4 regions of the Rhodococcus sp. 06-1460-1B genome follow, and region 1 is predicted to be linked to each of the others. Evidence: riboswitches for the same ligand, from Rfam matches in the RefSeq annotation. Region 1 holds a riboswitch; each other region holds the start of a gene.
What was found. Region 1 has a riboswitch for S-adenosylmethionine ahead of CH268_RS15360 (aminotransferase class V-fold PLP-dependent enzyme). Riboswitches for the same ligand answer to the same signal wherever they lie in the genome.

Region 1 (2,196 bases):
CCAGGTCCCACCCGTCGAGGGGAAGGCCGATCCGGACAGGGCCCTTGCCGTCCATGATCGCCGCACAGGCGACGACCGTCGCCTCGGTGGGACCGTACGTGTTCCAGACCTCGCGGCCCTCGACGGCGAGCCGCTCGGCCAGCTCCGGCGGGCAGGCCTCGCCGCCGAAGATGAGCAGCCGCACCGCTTCCAGCGCTACTGCGGGCCACAGCGACGCGAGCGTGGGCACCGTCGAAACGACACTGATGTCGCGGGAGACGAGCCACGGCCCCAGATCGAAACCGGACCGCACCAACGACCGCGGCGCGGGCACCAGACAGGCACCGTGCCGCCACGCCAGCCACATCTCCTCGCAGGAGGCGTCGAATGCCACCGACAGACCGGCGAGCACTCGGTCGCCCGGACCCAGCGGATCCTTCTGCAAAAACATGCGGGCCTCGGCGTCGACGAACGCCGCGGCGTTACGGTGGCTGACTGCAACACCTTTGGGGGTTCCGGTCGAACCCGAGGTGAAGATCACCCACGCGTCGTCCTCGGGTGTGGGCAGCTCGGGCACCGGAGTACCGGCACCCAGTTCGGGCGCATTCTGTTTCGGCGCGGTGCCGGCAGCGATTCCGCCCGCAGTGACGATGGCCGTCACCTGCGCCTCACCGAAGACCAATTCGGCGCGCTCTTCCGGATCGTCGGCGTCGACGGGTACGTACGCAGCCCCGACGTCGAGGATCGACAGAATCGCGACATAGAGCGAGAAGGACCCCGACGGCATCCTGATGCCGACGCGGTCGCCGCGCCGGACACCGGCGTCGGCGAGCCACTGGGCGCCCTCAGCGATGTCGTCCAGCAGTTCGGCGTAGCTGACCGACACCGTCCCGTCGTCGATCGCGGGTGCATCCGGGAAGCGATCGGCGGTCTCCTGCAGTACGTCGATCAGTGTGCGGGCCGGCGGGGCAAGGGGCGAGCGGAGAAACGCGGCCGGAGCAGGTGCGATATCCGTGCTCGAACCCGGCAGATCGTTCTCTTGGTGCACAGGCAACCGGGTGTCCTTCTCGTTCGTTGGCAGATGACTCTTGTGGTGCTGGGGAAAGCAGCGCCGTTGGTTATCTCACGTTCTGTTTGCCAGCAGGTGAACGAGCGCGCCTTCCCACCGCGGAAATCCTACTGCTGTGTCGGAGCGATCCCCGGCTTGACAAAACCGTGGCGGGTTTGCCAGTGTCTTGACCACGGTCACGAGTACCAGCATCGAGCCCCGGCTTGCTGGTCGGCAACCCTCCTTCGCGGTGGGGTGCTCCGGGTGACGACCAGGCTGACACCGAACAATCGGTGCGGCAAGCGCGGACTCGTTCACGAATATCTTCCGTTGCGGGTCCCTCGAACGTGAGGGCTTGATCTGTCATGACGTCTGTACTTTCCCGTCCCTGCACCCCTTTTGCCCCTGTTTCCGGCACGGAGTTGCAGGTTCCGTTGGTTCACGGCGGCACGTGCACCTACGCCAATTTCGATTACGCGGCCAGCGCGCCTGCGCTGTCCGCAGTGACCGATCGGATCGCGGAGTTGCTGCCGTTCTATTCGAGCGTGCACCGCGGGGCCGGCTACGCGTCTCGGGTGTGCACCGCGGCGTACGAGAAGGCGCGTGAGACCGTGGCTGAATTCGTTGGTGCACAGACGAATTCAGTGGTCGTGTTCACACGCAACACCACCGATTCGCTCAATCTGTTGGCCGCGTGCGTGCCGGGGGATACCGTGGTGCTCGATATCGAACACCACGCCAACCTCTTGCCGTGGCGCAATCGCCGAGTGGTGGTCGCGGCATCGACGCTGGCCGAAACGCTCGCCCGGCTCGACTCCGAACTGGCTGCGAAACCTGCTGCGCTACTGGCCATCACGGGTGCATCGAACGTCACCGGCGAAGTGCTCCCCATCGAGCAACTGGCCGATCTCGCGCATCGCCACGGTGCCCGGATCGTCGTCGACGGCGCACAGCTCGTTCCGCACCGTCGAGTGGACATCGCCGCACTCGGTGTGGACTATCTGGCGTTCTCCGGTCACAAGCTCTACGCCCCGTTCGGCGCGGGTGTGCTTGTGGGAAGCCGTGATTGGCTCGACGCGGGCGAGCCCCACCTGGCCGGCGGCGGTGCCGTGCGCAGTGTGACGATCGAGCACACCGACTGGGCTCCCGCACCGCAGCGTCACGAGGCG
Region 2 (2,196 bases), on a different contig from region 1:
CTTCGACGTCTGCGGGCAAGGAGCGAACCAAGGACTCCGACATCGCCGACGCCTTCTCGGCCGTCAGCCACGGGTAGTCGGGGTTGTCGTACGTGCCTGGGTAGGAACCGGTCAGGAAGGAGAACGTCTCGCCGGCGGGAACAACGACGTCACAACCCGGTATGTCCTCGACCTCGGGTTGCGAATCATGGGTGATTCCGGCTGCCACACAGCCCGCGGTGACGATCGCAGCGACGACCACGGCGTCGATCCACACTCCACTACGCCGTATGTCGAGTCGCACACGACAAGCCTAATCGGTGATCGAGTGGCTCACGAGTAGTGCGCAACTCCCGGTTCCGGTCCGAAGACCTGTTCTTCACATCCAGCGGCCCGCGTCGAATCCGGCGGCTCGGTGCCGGGGCATATTCAGCTGACACTCGGCAAACATCGTCGGTGGCAAGGGTTGAAATCATAGTGATTGTAACCGAATGCGCACGTGCACTTGACTTTTCGATAGATTGTTCTGTACGTTCCTGTCACCATCCAGAGCGACCGAGAGACCTTGGCTCGATGACGTCGCAGCAACCCCGCCATACGGCGTGTGGGTGCTACCGCCAGGACCGATGGAGGCACGCCCGATGAACATCGGTATCTGTACGCACGCTTGACCGATCGGCGTACTCACAGCACGAAATCTTCGAAAGGCAACCCAGCGATGATCGCTGCCCATCCGACCCGGCGGTTCCGGTGACTCAACTCGACTCTCGTCCCGTTGCGGATACGACGGACGACATTCCCGACGAACAGCTCGTCGTTGCACGCACGTGGCACCCGTGGCGCTGGGTGATCGCGGTCGCAACGCTGATCGTGGTCGGTCAGTTCCTGCACGGCTTCGTCACCAACCCCGGCTGGGATTGGGGCACCTTCGCGCAGTACTTCACTGCAGCATCGGTGAAGTCGGCGCTGTGGTTGACCATCCAGCTCACCTTCTGGGGAACGCTGATCGGTTTCGCCATCGGTATCGGCCTGGCGGTGGCCCGGCTGTCCGACAATCCTGTGCTGCAGGTTATTTCCTGGTTCTACATCTGGGCCTTCCGTTCCATCCCGTTGATCGTGCAGCTTCTGTTCTGGTTCAATATTGCGTACCTGTACCAGACTCTGTCTTTGGGAATTCCGTTCGGTCCCAGCTTCTTTCAATTCGACGTCAACAGCGTCATCAGTGGATCGACGGCGGCCATCATCGGCCTGGCCCTGCACCAAGCGGCCTACTCCGCCGAGATCGTTCGGGCCGGCATCATCTCCGTGGACCAGGGGCAACTCGAAGCTGCAGCAGCGCTGGGTATTCCGAAGAGGCGGGAGTTCTTCAAGATCGTTCTGCCGCAGGCGATGCGAGGGATTCTCCCCAACGCAGCCAACGAGGTGATCAGTCTGTTCAAAGGCACGTCGATCGTGTCGGTGATGGCCATTGCCGAATTGTTCTATCAGGTGCAAGTCATATACGGACGCAACGGGCGCGTGGTTCCGCTGCTCATGGTCGCGACCGTCTGGTACATCATTCTGACGTCGGTGCTGTCGATCGTGCAGTTCTACGTCGAGCGGCACTACGCCAAGGGCGCGGTACGCAACATTCCGCTGACGCCGATCCAGCAGATTCGCCACAAGCTCTCCAACGTCCCCTTCGCGCCGAGAGGGGCAACCCGATGACCACTCTCGATGCCTCCACATCCACTGCCGCAACGAGATACGCGGTCGAGGTGCGCGGCGTCCACAAGTCCTACGGCGGGCTCGAGGTGCTCAAAGGCGTCGACCTCCTCGTACGTCCCGGTGAGGTGACCGCGATTATCGGCCCCTCGGGTTCGGGCAAGTCGACCCTGCTGCGCGCTCTGAACCATCTGGAGAAGGTGGACCAGGGCACCGTCCGGATCGACGGTGATCTGGTGGGATATCGGCGCAAAGGCAACAAACTGCACGAACTCAGCAACAGGGAGATTCTGCGGCAGCGTTCCCAGATCGGTTTCGTGTTCCAGAACTTCAACCTCTTCCCGCACCTGACGGTGCTCGAGAACGTCATCGAGGCCCCGATCTCGGCGCAGAAGCGCACGCGCTCCGAGGTCGAACCCGAGGCGCTGGCTCTCCTCGAACGAGTCGGAGTGCACGCCAAAGCCCACGATTATCCGCGACGACTCTCCGGCGGACAACAGCAGCGGGTCGCCA
Region 3 (2,196 bases), 160 kb from region 1:
CGATGGCCTCGCACGCCGCCGCCAGCGCGGCGACTCCGAGCACGTTGGGCGTTCCCGCCTCGTGACGCTGCGGTGCGGGAGCCCAGTCGGTGTGCTCGATCGTCACACTGCGCACGGCACCGCCGCCGGCCAGGTGGGGCTCGCCCGCGTCGAGCCAATCACGGCTTCCCACAAGCACACCCGCGCCGAACGGGGCGTAGAGCTTGTGACCGGAGAACGCCAGATAGTCCACACCGAGTGCGGCGATGTCCACTCGACGGTGCGGAACGAGCTGTGCGCCGTCGACGACGATCCGGGCACCGTGGCGATGCGCGAGATCGGCCAGTTGCTCGATGGGGAGCACTTCGCCGGTGACGTTCGATGCACCCGTGATGGCCAGTAGCGCAGCAGGTTTCGCAGCCAGTTCGGAGTCGAGCCGGGCGAGCGTTTCGGCCAGCGTCGATGCCGCGACCACCACTCGGCGATTGCGCCACGGCAAGAGGTTGGCGTGGTGTTCGATATCGAGCACCACGGTATCCCCCGGCACGCACGCGGCCAACAGATTGAGCGAATCGGTGGTGTTGCGTGTGAACACGACCACTGAATTCGTCTGTGCACCAACGAATTCAGCCACGGTCTCACGCGCCTTCTCGTACGCCGCGGTGCACACCCGAGACGCGTAGCCGGCCCCGCGGTGCACGCTCGAATAGAACGGCAGCAACTCCGCGATCCGATCGGTCACTGCGGACAGCGCAGGCGCGCTGGCCGCGTAATCGAAATTGGCGTAGGTGCACGTGCCGCCGTGAACCAACGGAACCTGCAACTCCGTGCCGGAAACAGGGGCAAAAGGGGTGCAGGGACGGGAAAGTACAGACGTCATGACAGATCAAGCCCTCACGTTCGAGGGACCCGCAACGGAAGATATTCGTGAACGAGTCCGCGCTTGCCGCACCGATTGTTCGGTGTCAGCCTGGTCGTCACCCGGAGCACCCCACCGCGAAGGAGGGTTGCCGACCAGCAAGCCGGGGCTCGATGCTGGTACTCGTGACCGTGGTCAAGACACTGGCAAACCCGCCACGGTTTTGTCAAGCCGGGGATCGCTCCGACACAGCAGTAGGATTTCCGCGGTGGGAAGGCGCGCTCGTTCACCTGCTGGCAAACAGAACGTGAGATAACCAACGGCGCTGCTTTCCCCAGCACCACAAGAGTCATCTGCCAACGAACGAGAAGGACACCCGGTTGCCTGTGCACCAAGAGAACGATCTGCCGGGTTCGAGCACGGATATCGCACCTGCTCCGGCCGCGTTTCTCCGCTCGCCCCTTGCCCCGCCGGCCCGCACACTGATCGACGTACTGCAGGAGACCGCCGATCGCTTCCCGGATGCACCCGCGATCGACGACGGGACGGTGTCGGTCAGCTACGCCGAACTGCTGGACGACATCGCTGAGGGCGCCCAGTGGCTCGCCGACGCCGGTGTCCGGCGCGGCGACCGCGTCGGCATCAGGATGCCGTCGGGGTCCTTCTCGCTCTATGTCGCGATTCTGTCGATCCTCGACGTCGGGGCTGCGTACGTACCCGTCGACGCCGACGATCCGGAAGAGCGCGCCGAATTGGTCTTCGGTGAGGCGCAGGTGACGGCCATCGTCACTGCGGGCGGAATCGCTGCCGGCACCGCGCCGAAACAGAATGCGCCCGAACTGGGTGCCGGTACTCCGGTGCCCGAGCTGCCCACACCCGAGGACGACGCGTGGGTGATCTTCACCTCGGGTTCGACCGGAACCCCCAAAGGTGTTGCAGTCAGCCACCGTAACGCCGCGGCGTTCGTCGACGCCGAGGCCCGCATGTTTTTGCAGAAGGATCCGCTGGGTCCGGGCGACCGAGTGCTCGCCGGTCTGTCGGTGGCATTCGACGCCTCCTGCGAGGAGATGTGGCTGGCGTGGCGGCACGGTGCCTGTCTGGTGCCCGCGCCGCGGTCGTTGGTGCGGTCCGGTTTCGATCTGGGGCCGTGGCTCGTCTCCCGCGACATCAGTGTCGTTTCGACGGTGCCCACGCTCGCGTCGCTGTGGCCCGCAGTAGCGCTGGAAGCGGTGCGGCTGCTCATCTTCGGCGGCGAGGCCTGCCCGCCGGAGCTGGCCGAGCGGCTCGCCGTCGAGGGCCGCGAGGTCTGGAACACGTACGGTCCCACCGAGGCGACGGTCGTCGCCTGTGCGGCGATC
Region 4 (2,196 bases), on a different contig from region 1:
CGCCTTCAGGGCGAAGGCCGGAGCGCCGAGATCGGCGAAGACGACACCGTGGTAACTCGGATCCGGGGTGGTGAAGTTGGGGTGACGGCCCTGCGTCCAGTCGAACGTTCCGCCGTCGACGATGACGCCCGCGATCGCCGTGCCGTGACCGCCGAGGTACTTCGTCGCCGAGTGCACCACGATGTCGGCACCGTGCTTCAGCGGCTGCAGCAGGTACGGCGTCGCGACGGTGTTGTCGACGATCAGCGGAATGCCGTTCTCGTGGGCGATCGCCGAAATGCCGGGGATATCGAGAACGTCGTTCTTCGGGTTGGAGATCGTCTCACCGTAGAACGCTTTGGTCGACGGTGTGATGGCCGCGCGCCACTGCTCGAGATCGTCCGGATCGTCGACGAACGAGACGGTGATCCCCAGCTTCGGAAGCGTGTAATGGAACAGGTTGTACGTGCCGCCGTAGAGCCGCGGGCTCGAGACGATGTGATCGCCCGCCTCGGCGAGATTGAGAATGGCGAACGTTTCTGCTGCCTGGCCCGACGCGAGCAGAAGCGCTGCGACGCCCCCTTCGAGAGCGGCGATGCGCTGCTCGACGACATCCTGCGTGGGGTTGATGATGCGGGTGTAGATGTTGCCCGGTTCCGCCAGGCCGAACAGTGCGGCCGCGTGATCGGTGTTGTCGAACGTGTACGAGGTGGTCTGGTAGATGGGCAACGCACGAGCCCTGGTGGTGCCGTCCGGTGTCTGACCCGAATGGATCTGCTTGGTCTCGAAGCTCCAGTCGGCTGCGGGATCGGTGAACGGATCCTCGGTGGGTGCTCCGGTGGCGTCGACGACGTCGGGGGTCGAATCGGTCATGGCTGGTGATACTCCGTTTTCTCAGACGTGTTTTCTGTCGAATGAAGCTCGAGAACTCGAGCGTTACGGGGCGTATCGGTACAGCAACACATGAGAACCTCCTGACATGCCTCGGCCCGTGGGGACCGAAGATCAGTGGGTCCGCTTCGGAGCGGACCCGCGCTTGTCGATACGACACGGATGTGTTGCATCGGCCTGGTCGTTCACCCGGGGCACCCCACCGCGGTTGGAGGGTTGCCGGCCAGCAAGCCGGGGCTCGATGCTGGCACTCATGACCTGGCAGGAATCTTAGCGGGTACGGGTGTCTCGGGGGAACGAGGGCGCTCACGACCCTCGAGCAGATGCTCTGGTGAGGACAATCACCGCCCGACGACTCGAAAACGAGTCGCCTCGGGGAAGACAATGAACACGACGAACGTTGTGCCGTCCGGTCGGGCTGTACTGAATCGATCCACCAGGTCGTCGATTTACCAGGTCGTCGATCCACCAGCCCCTGGCCCGCTCTGTAATCCGATTGCTTACGAAGGTTGTTCTGCTGTGACTGTCACCGATTCCGCTCTCGCCAGAAACGTCAGCGCCGTGCGCGGCAAGGTGTCGAGTGGGTTGAGCGTCGGCCATCGACCGCACTCGACCCGCCGCAGGCTCGCCATGCTGGCCCTGTCCATCGGCGGCTTCGGCATCGGCACCACCGAATTCGCGTCGATGGGCCTGCTCCCGGACATCGCGACGACGATGGGAATATCGGAGCCGTCGGCCGGCCACATGATCTCCGCCTACGCGCTCGGCGTCGTCGTCGGTGCGCCGACAATCGCCGCTCTTGCGGCGCGTGTTCCTCGGCGCATGTTGTTGCTGGCGCTGATGGTGGCGTTCACTCTCGGCAATCTCGGGACGGTCTTCGCGCCGAGTTTCAACGAGTTGGTGGCCTCCCGGTTCGTGGCCGGTCTGCCGCACGGCGCGTATTTCGGCGTTGCCGCACTGGTGGCGGCGCACCTCGCTGAGCCGGGCAAACGAGCCAAGGCCGTCGCGATGGTGATGATGGGTCTATCGGTGGCGAACGTCGTCGGTGTACCGGTGGCGACCTGGATCGGCCAGGCCCTCGGGTGGCGAAGCGCATTCGCCCTCGTCGCCGTGATCGGGTTGCTCACCGTCAGTGCACTCGTCCTGTGGATGCCGCGACTCGACGCCATGCCGACCACCAGCCCGATCACCGAGCTCGGTGCCCTCCGCCGTGGCCAGGTGTGGATGACCCTGTTCGTCGGCATCGTCGGATTCGGCGGCATGTTCGCGGTGTACACCTACATCGCGTCGACCCTGACCGACGTCGCAGGCCTTGCCCGTGCACTG

Region 2: linked by a shared signal. The riboswitch ahead of CH268_RS19680 (amino acid ABC transporter permease) and the one ahead of CH268_RS15360 (aminotransferase class V-fold PLP-dependent enzyme) in region 1 are both predicted to bind S-adenosylmethionine.
Region 3: linked by a shared signal. The riboswitch ahead of CH268_RS14605 (aminotransferase class V-fold PLP-dependent enzyme) and the one ahead of CH268_RS15360 (aminotransferase class V-fold PLP-dependent enzyme) in region 1 are both predicted to bind S-adenosylmethionine.
Region 4: linked by a shared signal. The riboswitch ahead of CH268_RS26420 (bifunctional o-acetylhomoserine/o-acetylserine sulfhydrylase) and the one ahead of CH268_RS15360 (aminotransferase class V-fold PLP-dependent enzyme) in region 1 are both predicted to bind S-adenosylmethionine.

What each region holds. Positions count from the first base shown of each region.
Region 1 is NZ_NOYS01000026.1:189,656-191,851, forward strand. It holds gene CH268_RS15355 (Pls/PosA family non-ribosomal peptide synthetase) at 1-1,027, opposite strand, end outside; SAM riboswitch class IV at 1,223-1,338, shown strand; gene CH268_RS15360 (aminotransferase class V-fold PLP-dependent enzyme) at 1,393-2,196, shown strand, end outside.
Region 2 is NZ_NOYS01000033.1:287,155-289,350, reverse strand. It holds gene CH268_RS19685 (hypothetical protein) at 1-283, opposite strand, end outside; SAM riboswitch class I at 519-612, shown strand; gene CH268_RS19680 (amino acid ABC transporter permease) at 826-1,686, shown strand; gene CH268_RS19675 (amino acid ABC transporter ATP-binding protein) at 1,683-2,196, shown strand, end outside.
Region 3 is NZ_NOYS01000026.1:29,313-31,508, forward strand. It holds gene CH268_RS14605 (aminotransferase class V-fold PLP-dependent enzyme) at 1-859, opposite strand, end outside; SAM riboswitch class IV at 914-1,029, opposite strand; gene CH268_RS14610 (Pls/PosA family non-ribosomal peptide synthetase) at 1,225-2,196, shown strand, end outside.
Region 4 is NZ_NOYS01000043.1:270,404-272,599, forward strand. It holds gene CH268_RS26420 (bifunctional o-acetylhomoserine/o-acetylserine sulfhydrylase) at 1-852, opposite strand, end outside; SAM riboswitch class IV at 1,007-1,129, opposite strand; gene CH268_RS26425 (MFS transporter) at 1,501-2,196, shown strand, end outside.